2 regions of the Micromonospora sp. NPDC005252 genome follow, and region 2 is predicted to be linked to the other one. Evidence: riboswitches for the same ligand, from Rfam matches in the RefSeq annotation. Region 2 holds a riboswitch; the other holds the start of a gene.
What was found. Region 2 has a riboswitch for S-adenosylmethionine ahead of ACFYPH_RS01340 (aminotransferase class V-fold PLP-dependent enzyme). Riboswitches for the same ligand answer to the same signal wherever they lie in the genome.
Positions count from the first base shown of each region.

Region 1 (4,360 bases), on a different contig from region 2:
CGGTCGTCTCAGAGCACCTGGGCGAGGAAGCGGCGGAGCCGGGGATGCTCGGCGCCCTCGAAGATCCTCTCCGGCGGGCCGGCCTCCAGCACCACACCCCGGTCCATGAAGGCGACGGTGTCGGCGACGTGCCGGGCGAAGCCCATCTCGTGGGTGACCACCACCATCGTCATTCCGGCGGCGGACAGGTCGGCCATCACCCCGAGCACCCCCTTGACCAGTTCCGGGTCGAGCGCCGAGGTGGCCTCGTCGAAGAGCATCACCTCGGGCCGCAGCGCCAGCGCCCGGGCGATCGCCACCCGCTGCTGCTGACCACCGGAGAGCTGCGCCGGCCGGGCATCGGCCTTGCCGGCGAGCCCCACCAGCTCCAACTGGGCGCGGGCGACGGCCACCGCCTCGTCCTCGCCGAGCTTGCGCAGCCGGCGCAGCGCCAGGGTGACGTTGCGCAGCACGCTCATGTGCGGGAAGAGGTTGAACTGCTGGAAGACCATGCCCACCCGCTGGCGCAGCGCGTCCGGATCGTCGCGCAGGACGCTGCGCCCGTCCAGCAGCACGTCGCCGCGGTCGGGCTCGATGAGCCGGTTGAGGGTACGCAGCAGAGTGGACTTGCCCGACCCGGACGGCCCGATCACGCAGGCGGTCCCACCGCGCTGCACGGTCAGGTCGACGCCGCGCAGCACGCGGTTCGGCCCGAAGGCCAGGTGGACGTCGCGCGCCTGGAGGCTGACCGAGGTGGTGGTCGCGGTGGTGGTCATCGCCGGTCTCCTTCCGGGGCCCCGGTCAGCGCCGGGTCGTCCTCGTCCTCGTCGTCGGCGGGTGCGGTGGCTGGCCGGCCGTGGCGCAACCGCCGGTCGATCGCGTTCACGACGTGCGTCAGCGGGACGGTCAACGCCAGGTAGAAGAGTCCGGCGAGCAGCAACGCGGACTCGTTGCCGGTGGTGGCCGCATAGTCCTGCCCGATGCGGAACAGCTCCCGCTGGCTGGCCACCAGGCCGAGGAAGTAGACCAGGCTGGAGTCCTTGATCAGCGCGATGAGCTGGTTGACCCAGGCGGGCAGCACCCGCCGGATGCCCTGCGGGATGATCACCAGCCGCATCGCGTCGGCCCAGGAGAAGCCGAGTGCTCGCGCGCCCTCCAACTGGGCCGCCTCCACCGACTGGATGCCGGAGCGGAAGATCTCCCCCATGTACGCCGCCGCGATCAGCGACAGCGCGAGGATGCCCAGCGGGTACGGGTCCGGTCCCCAGACCTGCATGCCGAGTGGTGCCAGCCCGACGCCGATCAGCAGGATCGTCGCCGCGGCCGGCAGCCCTCGGAAGACGTCGGTGTAGACGCGGGCCGGCCAGCGCAGCCACCGGCTGCGGGAGATGCCGGCCACGGCCAGCAGCAGGCCGAACACCGTGCCGAGCAGGGCGGCGGAGACCGCCAGGATCAGCGTGTTGGGCAGCCCGACGGTCAGCATCTCGGGCAACGCCTCGCGCATCGCGTCGGCGTCGAAGAAGGTCTCCCACAGGGTGCTCAACGGATCCATCGGTCGCCTCTCCTACCGCCCCGCTCGCTCGTCACCGGTTCAGGACGCGGCCGACGCCGACGCCGACGGCGCGGCGGACGCCGACGGCGCCGCCACGGTGCCGCTGCCCGGGGTGAAGTCCGCCGGGATCGGGCGGCCCGGGTAGTACTGGGCCTGCAACCGGCTCCAGGTGCCGTCGGCGATCACCTCGTCGAGGCCCTTGTTCAGCGCCTCGCGCAGCTTGTCGCTGCCCTTGGCCACGGCGTACGCGGTCGGCGCCGGGCTGAGCTGCTTGGCCGCCACGGTGATCTTGCCGTTGCTGTCGGCGGCCGACTTCTCGCCGATCTCCGCCGGGGCGATCCACGCGTCGGCGGTGCCCGCCTTGAGCTGGTTGAGCGCGCCGTTGTAGTCCGGCACCCGCACCGGGTCGAGCTGCTTGCCGGTGGCGTAGTCGTCCTGGACGGTGCCCTGCACCACCACGACCCGCTTGCCGGCGAGCTGGTCGAACCCGGTGATCGGCGAGCCGGCCGGCACGTCCAGCCCGAAGTAGCCGAAGTCGTAGCCGTTGCCGAAGTCGACTGTCTTCTTCCGCGCCTCGGTGATCGTGATCGAGGAGCTGCCGACGTCGAACTTGTGGTTGTTGACCTGGGAGAGCAGCGCGGAGAAGTCGGTGCCGACGAACTCGACCTTCAGGCCGAGCTTGCCGGCGACCGCGGTCAGCAGGTCGTTGTCGAAGCCGGTGAACTTACCGTCCTTGAGGTACACGTTCGGTGGGGCGTCGGTCAGCGTGCCGGCCCGCAGCACGCCGGCCTGCGCCAGGCCGTACGGGTTGCCGGCGGTGTCGTTCGAGGCGTCGTCGGTGCCGCAGGCGGTCAGCGCGCCGGCAACCACAAGGGCCGCCCCAACGGCAACGGCACGGCTCAAGCCAGAAGAAAATCGCACGGGTGTCTCCAAAAGGGTGTGTCGACCCGGTCGATCATGAAGTTGTTGCCCCGACACGCCGGTCGGGCGGGCAACAACATCATGATCGACGCGAGGGGTGGGGTGGGCGTGGTGCGCCCGGGGGAGGGAGGGGAGGGGAGGGGTTAGCGCGTGGGGCGGTGGTTACACGCCGCGCTGCACATTCGCATCAGGTCCACGTGGCGACGCCGGGTCAGGGGCGGCGTGAGCCGACCGGCCGGTGGCGTGGGGCTGAGGTTGCGCATACGGTCTCCCGGGTCTGTTGCTGACCTGGGTGCCAGGCCACGCTTGCGCCGGCGTCCTGCCGGTGCCTGGTCTTCACCCGGGGCACCCCACCGCGGAGGAGGGTTGCCGGCCAGCGAGCCGGGGCTTCGCGCTGGCACTCATGACCTGCGCCGAGGCTAGCAGCTCCCACCGGTGGATCGTCCAGCCGTTATGACCACGCTCACCGCCGGCGCCGGTTCGACCGGCAGGTCAACCGGCGTGCACGTGCGGCCGGCGGCGCGGGTCGGGCTCTTGGCGACGCAGGATCTCCCGGGTGACCGAGGCGATGGCGCCCTGCCCGAACGCCAGGTAGCGCAGGAGGTTGCGACCCGGGCCACCCTCGCTCCATTCGAAGTAGATGTGTGGGCGTCGCCTGCTCCGGTCGCGGATCTCCAACAGCAGGGCGGCGAGCGCGGTGGGCACCGAGGAGCCGGTCAGGCTGAGCACCGGGTAGCTGTCGTGCGCCACGCTGCCGCGCACCGGCAGCTCGGTCTCGAAGTCCGACGGGTCGGTGACGTGGACCTCGACGAAGATGACGTCGCTGTCGTCGGGGAAGTCGTTGTCCGCCATGGTCTGTGCCAGCTTGGCGCGGTATTCGGCCGGGTCGCGGCGGTCCGGCTCGTGCGCGATGAGGCGGATCCGACGGGTGGCACGCTCGTCGATCATCCGGGCGGCGACCGGATCCAGCTCGACGTGGTCGACTCGCACCTCGTAGGCCCGTACGAGCCGGGACAGCACCGACACCAGGATCATCCCGCCGATGAAACAGGCGGCGATCTTGACGCCGTCGGGGCGTTCCACGACGTTCGCCAGGGTGGTGTAGACGAAGATCAGCGCGATGGCCCCGAAGGCGTACATCCGCCCCCGCTGCCGCCGTCGTCGCGCCGCGAGGGTCACGGCCGTCGCCGCCGAGGTGATCAACACCAGGACCCCGGTGGCGTACGCGCCGCCCTGCGCGTCCACGCTGGCGGAGAAGATCACCGTGATCAGGAATGCCACCGAGGTGAAGACCAGCACCAGCGGCCGGACCGCCCGCGCCCAGGTAGGGGCCATGCCGTAGCGCGGCAGATACCGGGGTACGAGATTGAGCAGCCCGGCCATCGCCGACGCGCCCGCGAACCACAGGATCCCGATCGTGGACAGGTCGTAGACGGTGCCGAAAACGCCGCCGAGGTGCTGGTGCGCCAGGTAGGCCAGCGCCCGGCCGTTCGCCGGCCCGCCCGGTTTGAACGCCTCCGGCGGGATCAGCACGGTGGTGGTCACACTGCTGGTGATCAGGAAGACGCTCATCGTCGCGGCGGCGGTGGTGAGCAGCCGCCGCGCCCCCCGGATCCGGCCCAGCGGCCGGTCCTCCGAGTCCTCGCGATCCCCCCGGATGTGCGGCATCACGGCCACCCCGGTCTCGAAACCGGACAGGCCCAACGCCAGCTTCGGGAACACCAGCAGGGACAGCCCGACCACCAGCAGGGGATCGCCGTGTCCGGTGCTCAGCGCGGTGGTCCAGTCCCCGACCGCGCTCGGGTGGGTCACCACCCGCCACAGCGCGTCGGCGATCACCACCGCGTTCAGCGCCAGGTAGACCGCGACCAGGACGACGGCGATCCCGATGGCCTCGCCGAATCCCTT
Region 1 is NZ_JBIAKN010000004.1:226,605-230,964, forward strand. Features, by position in the region: gene ACFYPH_RS14045 (amino acid ABC transporter ATP-binding protein) at 9-755, opposite strand; gene ACFYPH_RS14050 (amino acid ABC transporter permease) at 752-1,531, opposite strand; gene ACFYPH_RS14055 (ABC transporter substrate-binding protein) at 1,571-2,401, opposite strand; SAM riboswitch class IV at 2,750-2,861, opposite strand; gene ACFYPH_RS14060 (amino acid transporter) at 2,945-4,360, opposite strand, start outside.
Region 1: another riboswitch for S-adenosylmethionine. It lies ahead of ACFYPH_RS14055 (ABC transporter substrate-binding protein); the one in region 2 lies ahead of ACFYPH_RS01340 (aminotransferase class V-fold PLP-dependent enzyme).

Region 2 (4,360 bases):
GGCCGGCATCCAGCGGGCGCTGGAGCGGCTGCGCAACAACAAGGACGAGCTGGCCACCCTGGGCGAGGCGATCGAGGGCGCGAAGGAGACGGCCACCCTGTCGCCGGCCCGCTGGCACCGCCGCGGCGAGCTGATCCACTACGCGGAGGCGGCCGACCCGATCGACCGCGCGATGCGCAACAGCGGCACGCTGATCCGCCGGTCCGTCACCCTGATCGAGGACGACGAGCCGGTGCCGGACCCGATGCCGGACGCGATCCGCCACCTCGCCGAGTCGGTCCGGCTGCTCAAGCACGAGTTCGCGGCGGGCGAGGAGCCGCAGAAGGCACGGGAGCGCTCGCTGCGGGCCGTCAGCGAGGCCGGCCGGGCGTACGGGGCGGGAGTCGGCTTCTCCGGCAGTGTCGTGATCGCCCAGATCCGGACCACGGCGAGTGACCTGCTGGTGGCCTCCGGTGTCGAGCAGGAGGAGGCGAACCGGTGGATCCGGACGGCCTTCGGGGAGCAGGAACGGCCGGTCGGCGAACCGGCCGAGCCGGGCGAGGCGCCGAAGCCACCCACCGCCCCGCCCGTCGGCTGAGCGCGAGCAGCAGGCGCACGGTCCGGGCCTCAGCCCCGCTCAGCTCAGCTCAGCTCGGCGAGCGCGGCGAGCAGCCGGTCGACCTGGGCCGTGGTGCTGCCCAGACCGATGCTGGCGCGCAACGCGGTCGGCGGAAGATCCCGCCGGCCGGTACGCCCGGCGGCCTCGCCGAGCAGCCGCCGGGCCAGCGGGTGGGCGCAGAACAGCCCATCGCGTACGCCGATCCGGTGCTCGGTGGCCAGCCGGGCGGCCACCTCTGCGGAGTCCCAGCCGGCGACCACGAACGAGACGATGCCGACCCGGGGCGCGTCGGGGCCGAACGTGCGCAACTCCACCACGTGCGGCAGGGCGGCGAGGCCGGCGCGCAGCCGGGCCAGCAGCGCCTGCTCACGGGCGGCCAGCGCGACCCGGTCGGCGTCGGCCAGCGCCGCGCACACCGCCGCCAGCGCCACCGCGCCCAGCAGATTCGGGGTGCCGCCCTCGTGTCGGGCCGGGCCGTTCGCCCAGGTCACATCGTGGGTCGCTGGCCCGACGTGGCTGGTGGCACCGCCACCGGCCAGGTACGGCGCGGCGGCGTCCAGCCAGTCCGCCCGGCCGATGAGCACACCCGCGCCAAACGGGGCGTACAGCTTGTGGCCGGAGACGGCCAGGTAGTCCACGTCGAGCGTGTGCAGGTCGACCGGGGCGTGCGGCGCGAGCTGTGCGGCGTCGAGGACGATCCGGGCGTTGTGCCGGTGGGCCACCCGGGCCAGCTCGGCGACCGGCCACAGCTCCCCGGTCACGTTGCTCGCCCCGGTCACGGCGACCAGCACCGGCAGCGCGGGGTTGCTGTCGCGGCGCAGCTCGGTGAGGGCGGCGGCGAGAGCGCGTACCGCCCCGGCCGGGTCGGCGGGCACCGACAGGCGTACCGAGCCGCGGGGCCAGGGCAGCAGGTTGGCGTGGTGCTCGCCCGCGAAGGTGACGACTGTCGTGCCGGCGGGCAGCGCCCGGGCCAGCAGGTTGAGGGCGTCGGTGGTGTTCCGAGTGAAGATCACGTGGTCGTCGGCGCGGGCGCCGAAGAAGTCGCCGACCGTCTGCCGGGCCCGCTCGTAGGCCAGTGTGCAGCGCCGCGACAGCGCTCCCGCGCCGCGGTGCACGCTGGCGTACCAGGGAAGCAGTTCGGTCACCGCGTCGGCCGCGGCCCGCGCGCACGGCGCGGTGGCCGCGTAGTCGAGGTTGATCTCGCCGGGTACGCCGAGCACGTCGAGCGGCGCCAACGGGCTGGGCGCGACGGTGGGCAGGGCGGGCAGGGCGGGCAGGGCGGGCAGCGAGGGTACGAGGGTGACGGACACGCCGGAACCTCCGGGGTCAGGGACCCCGGGTGCGGTGTCGGGACGGGGTCCGCGCTTGCCCAGCACGCCGATCGGGCTGGGCCCGGTCATCACCCGGGGCACCCCACCGCGAACTCGACGAGGGTTGCCGGCCAGCAAGCCGGGGCTTCACGCTGGCGCTCGTGACCTGCCGGCAGCATAGCGGCTGTGGATGCGACCGGACCAGCCGGCGGGGGATGGCTACGCTGACCGCATGGCCGACACCCCGCCCGGTGCACCCCTGCCGTCGCCGCCCACGCCCGCCGATCCGGCTGTCGTCGCGGCGCCCCGGATGCCGCCGCGCCGACTGGTTTGGCTGCGGTTCCTGGTGCTGGCCGGGGTGGTGCTGTTCATCGCGGCGTGCGCGGTCTTCATGGTCATCACCCTCGGCCAGTCGCTGGGCCTCGACGCGCTGCTCATCGGGGTGGTCGCCGCGATCCTGCCGGTGCCGGTGCTGGTCGCCTGCTTCCTCTGGCTGGACCGGTACGAGCCGGAACCGCTGAAATATCTGATCTTCTGCTTCGCCTGGGGCGCGTTCGTCTCCACCGCCGCCTCCCTCAAGGTGAACGAGTTCGCCGCCGGGCGGTTCGCCGACTGGGGGCTGCCGGAGGCGCTGACCGGCGTGCTGGTGGCGCCGTTCATCGAGGAGCTGACCAAGGCCCTCGGTCCGATCCTGCTGCTGGTGTTCCGGCGTCGGGAGTGGTCCGGCATCACCGACGGCCTGGTCTACTGCGGGCTCTCCGCGGTCGGCTTCGCGATGGTGGAGAACATCCTCTACCTGGGCGGGTACGGCTATGCGGCCGGCGCCGACCGGTACGGCCCGGCGACCGGCACCCAGCAGGTGATCGCCATCTTCATCGTGCGGATCCTCCTGTTCGGGTTCGCCCATCCGCTCTTCACCTCGATGACAGGTGTCGGGCTCGGTGTCGCCTCGCGCACGGCCGACCGGCGGGTCCGCGTGCTCGCCCCCATCGCCGGCCTGCTGCTGGCGATGATGCTGCACGGCACGTGGAACCTGCTGCCGACGTTGACCCAGGCCACCGGCGAAGCGGTGATCATGCTGTACGGCTTCCTGGGCCTGATGGTGCCGGTGTTCTTCGGCACGGTCGGGCTGGCCGTGTGGCTGCGCGCCTGGGAGGGGCGGCTCACCGAGCGGACCCTGCCCGACTACGTGCGCGCCGGCTGGCTGAGCCCGCCCGAGGTGGCCGCCCTGAGCAGCCTGGGCCGCCGGCACGCGGCCCGCAGCTGGGCACGCCGGGTCGCCGGCGACGCCGGGGTGCGGGCGATGCGCGGGTACCAGCTCGCCGCGACGCGGCTGGCCCTGCTGCGCGACGGGACGCTTCGTGGTCTGGACCGTAAGCCCGCCGACCGGGAGCGGGCGGTTGCCGAGGAACGGCAACTGCTGGAGGCCATCACCGCGCACCGGTCGTTCTTCGTGGGGCGTGACCCGCAGGCGCCGGTGGGTGTCTGGGACGGCAGCCGCTACCACCTGCGCTTCCCGGACGGTACGCAGCGGCCGGTGGAAGCGCCCGACGAGCCGGTCGTGCCGATCCCGGTGGTGCTCGCCCCGCCGCCGCCCCCCATGGGCTACGCGCCGCCCGGTTGGCACGGCCTGCGCCCCCCGGCGCCGTGGCCGCCCGGTCACTCCTGACGGGCGCTGGCGGGGGTCAGGTCATCAGGGTGGTGAGGAAGTCACCGAGCCCCTGCGCCATCGCCATCAGCGCGGCTCCGATCCCCTTGAACATCTGCGCGGCCCCGTCCGGCCGGAACGCCATGAAGTAGATCAGGAACGCGACGCTGCCCCAGGCCAGCAGTTTCTTCACGAATACCGGCATCGTCCCTCCCCAGGGCCCACGGTCGCCGGCTGGCTTCCCACGCCACGGGCTGGCAAACGGCGCGGTGGCGCCCGCTGGCCAGGGGAGGTGCGTCAGAGATAGAGGCCGGTGGAGTCGTTCTCGACCCGCTCGGCGGCCACGGCGTGCACGTCGCGTTCCCGCAACAGCACGTACCCGCGGCCGTGCAGCTCGACCTCGGAACGCTCGTCCGGGTCGAAGAGCACCCGGTCGCCGGAGACGATGGCGCGGACGTTCGGCCCCACGCCGACGGCGGTGGCCCACGCGAGGCGCTTGCCGACAGCGGCGGTAGCCGGGATGACGATGCCAGCGGTCGAACGGCGCTCGCCCTCGCTGCCGTCCATCCGTACCAGCACGCGGTCGTGCAGCAGGCGGATCGGCAGGCCGGAGTCGAAATCCTGGTCGGCGGTCACGGGGCAGACGCTACCGTGTCGCGAGGGACCGGCCGCCGGTGGTTACGTCCCTGGCCGTCCGGGCATTGTGTGGCGGAACTGCCCTACGGTGTGGGGAACGGACGTATGCTGTCCGACCTGTCGCCGTGGGCGGACGACTCTTCTGCCAGGAGGTGCGCTTGAGCCGCT
Region 2 is NZ_JBIAKN010000001.1:287,354-291,713, forward strand. Features, by position in the region: gene ACFYPH_RS01335 (FUSC family protein) at 1-577, shown strand, start outside; gene ACFYPH_RS01340 (aminotransferase class V-fold PLP-dependent enzyme) at 622-1,857, opposite strand; SAM riboswitch class IV at 1,955-2,075, opposite strand; gene ACFYPH_RS01345 (PrsW family intramembrane metalloprotease) at 2,099-3,577, shown strand; gene ACFYPH_RS01350 (hypothetical protein) at 3,594-3,761, opposite strand; gene ACFYPH_RS01355 (co-chaperone GroES) at 3,854-4,192, opposite strand; gene ACFYPH_RS01360 (AI-2E family transporter) at 4,351-4,360, shown strand, end outside.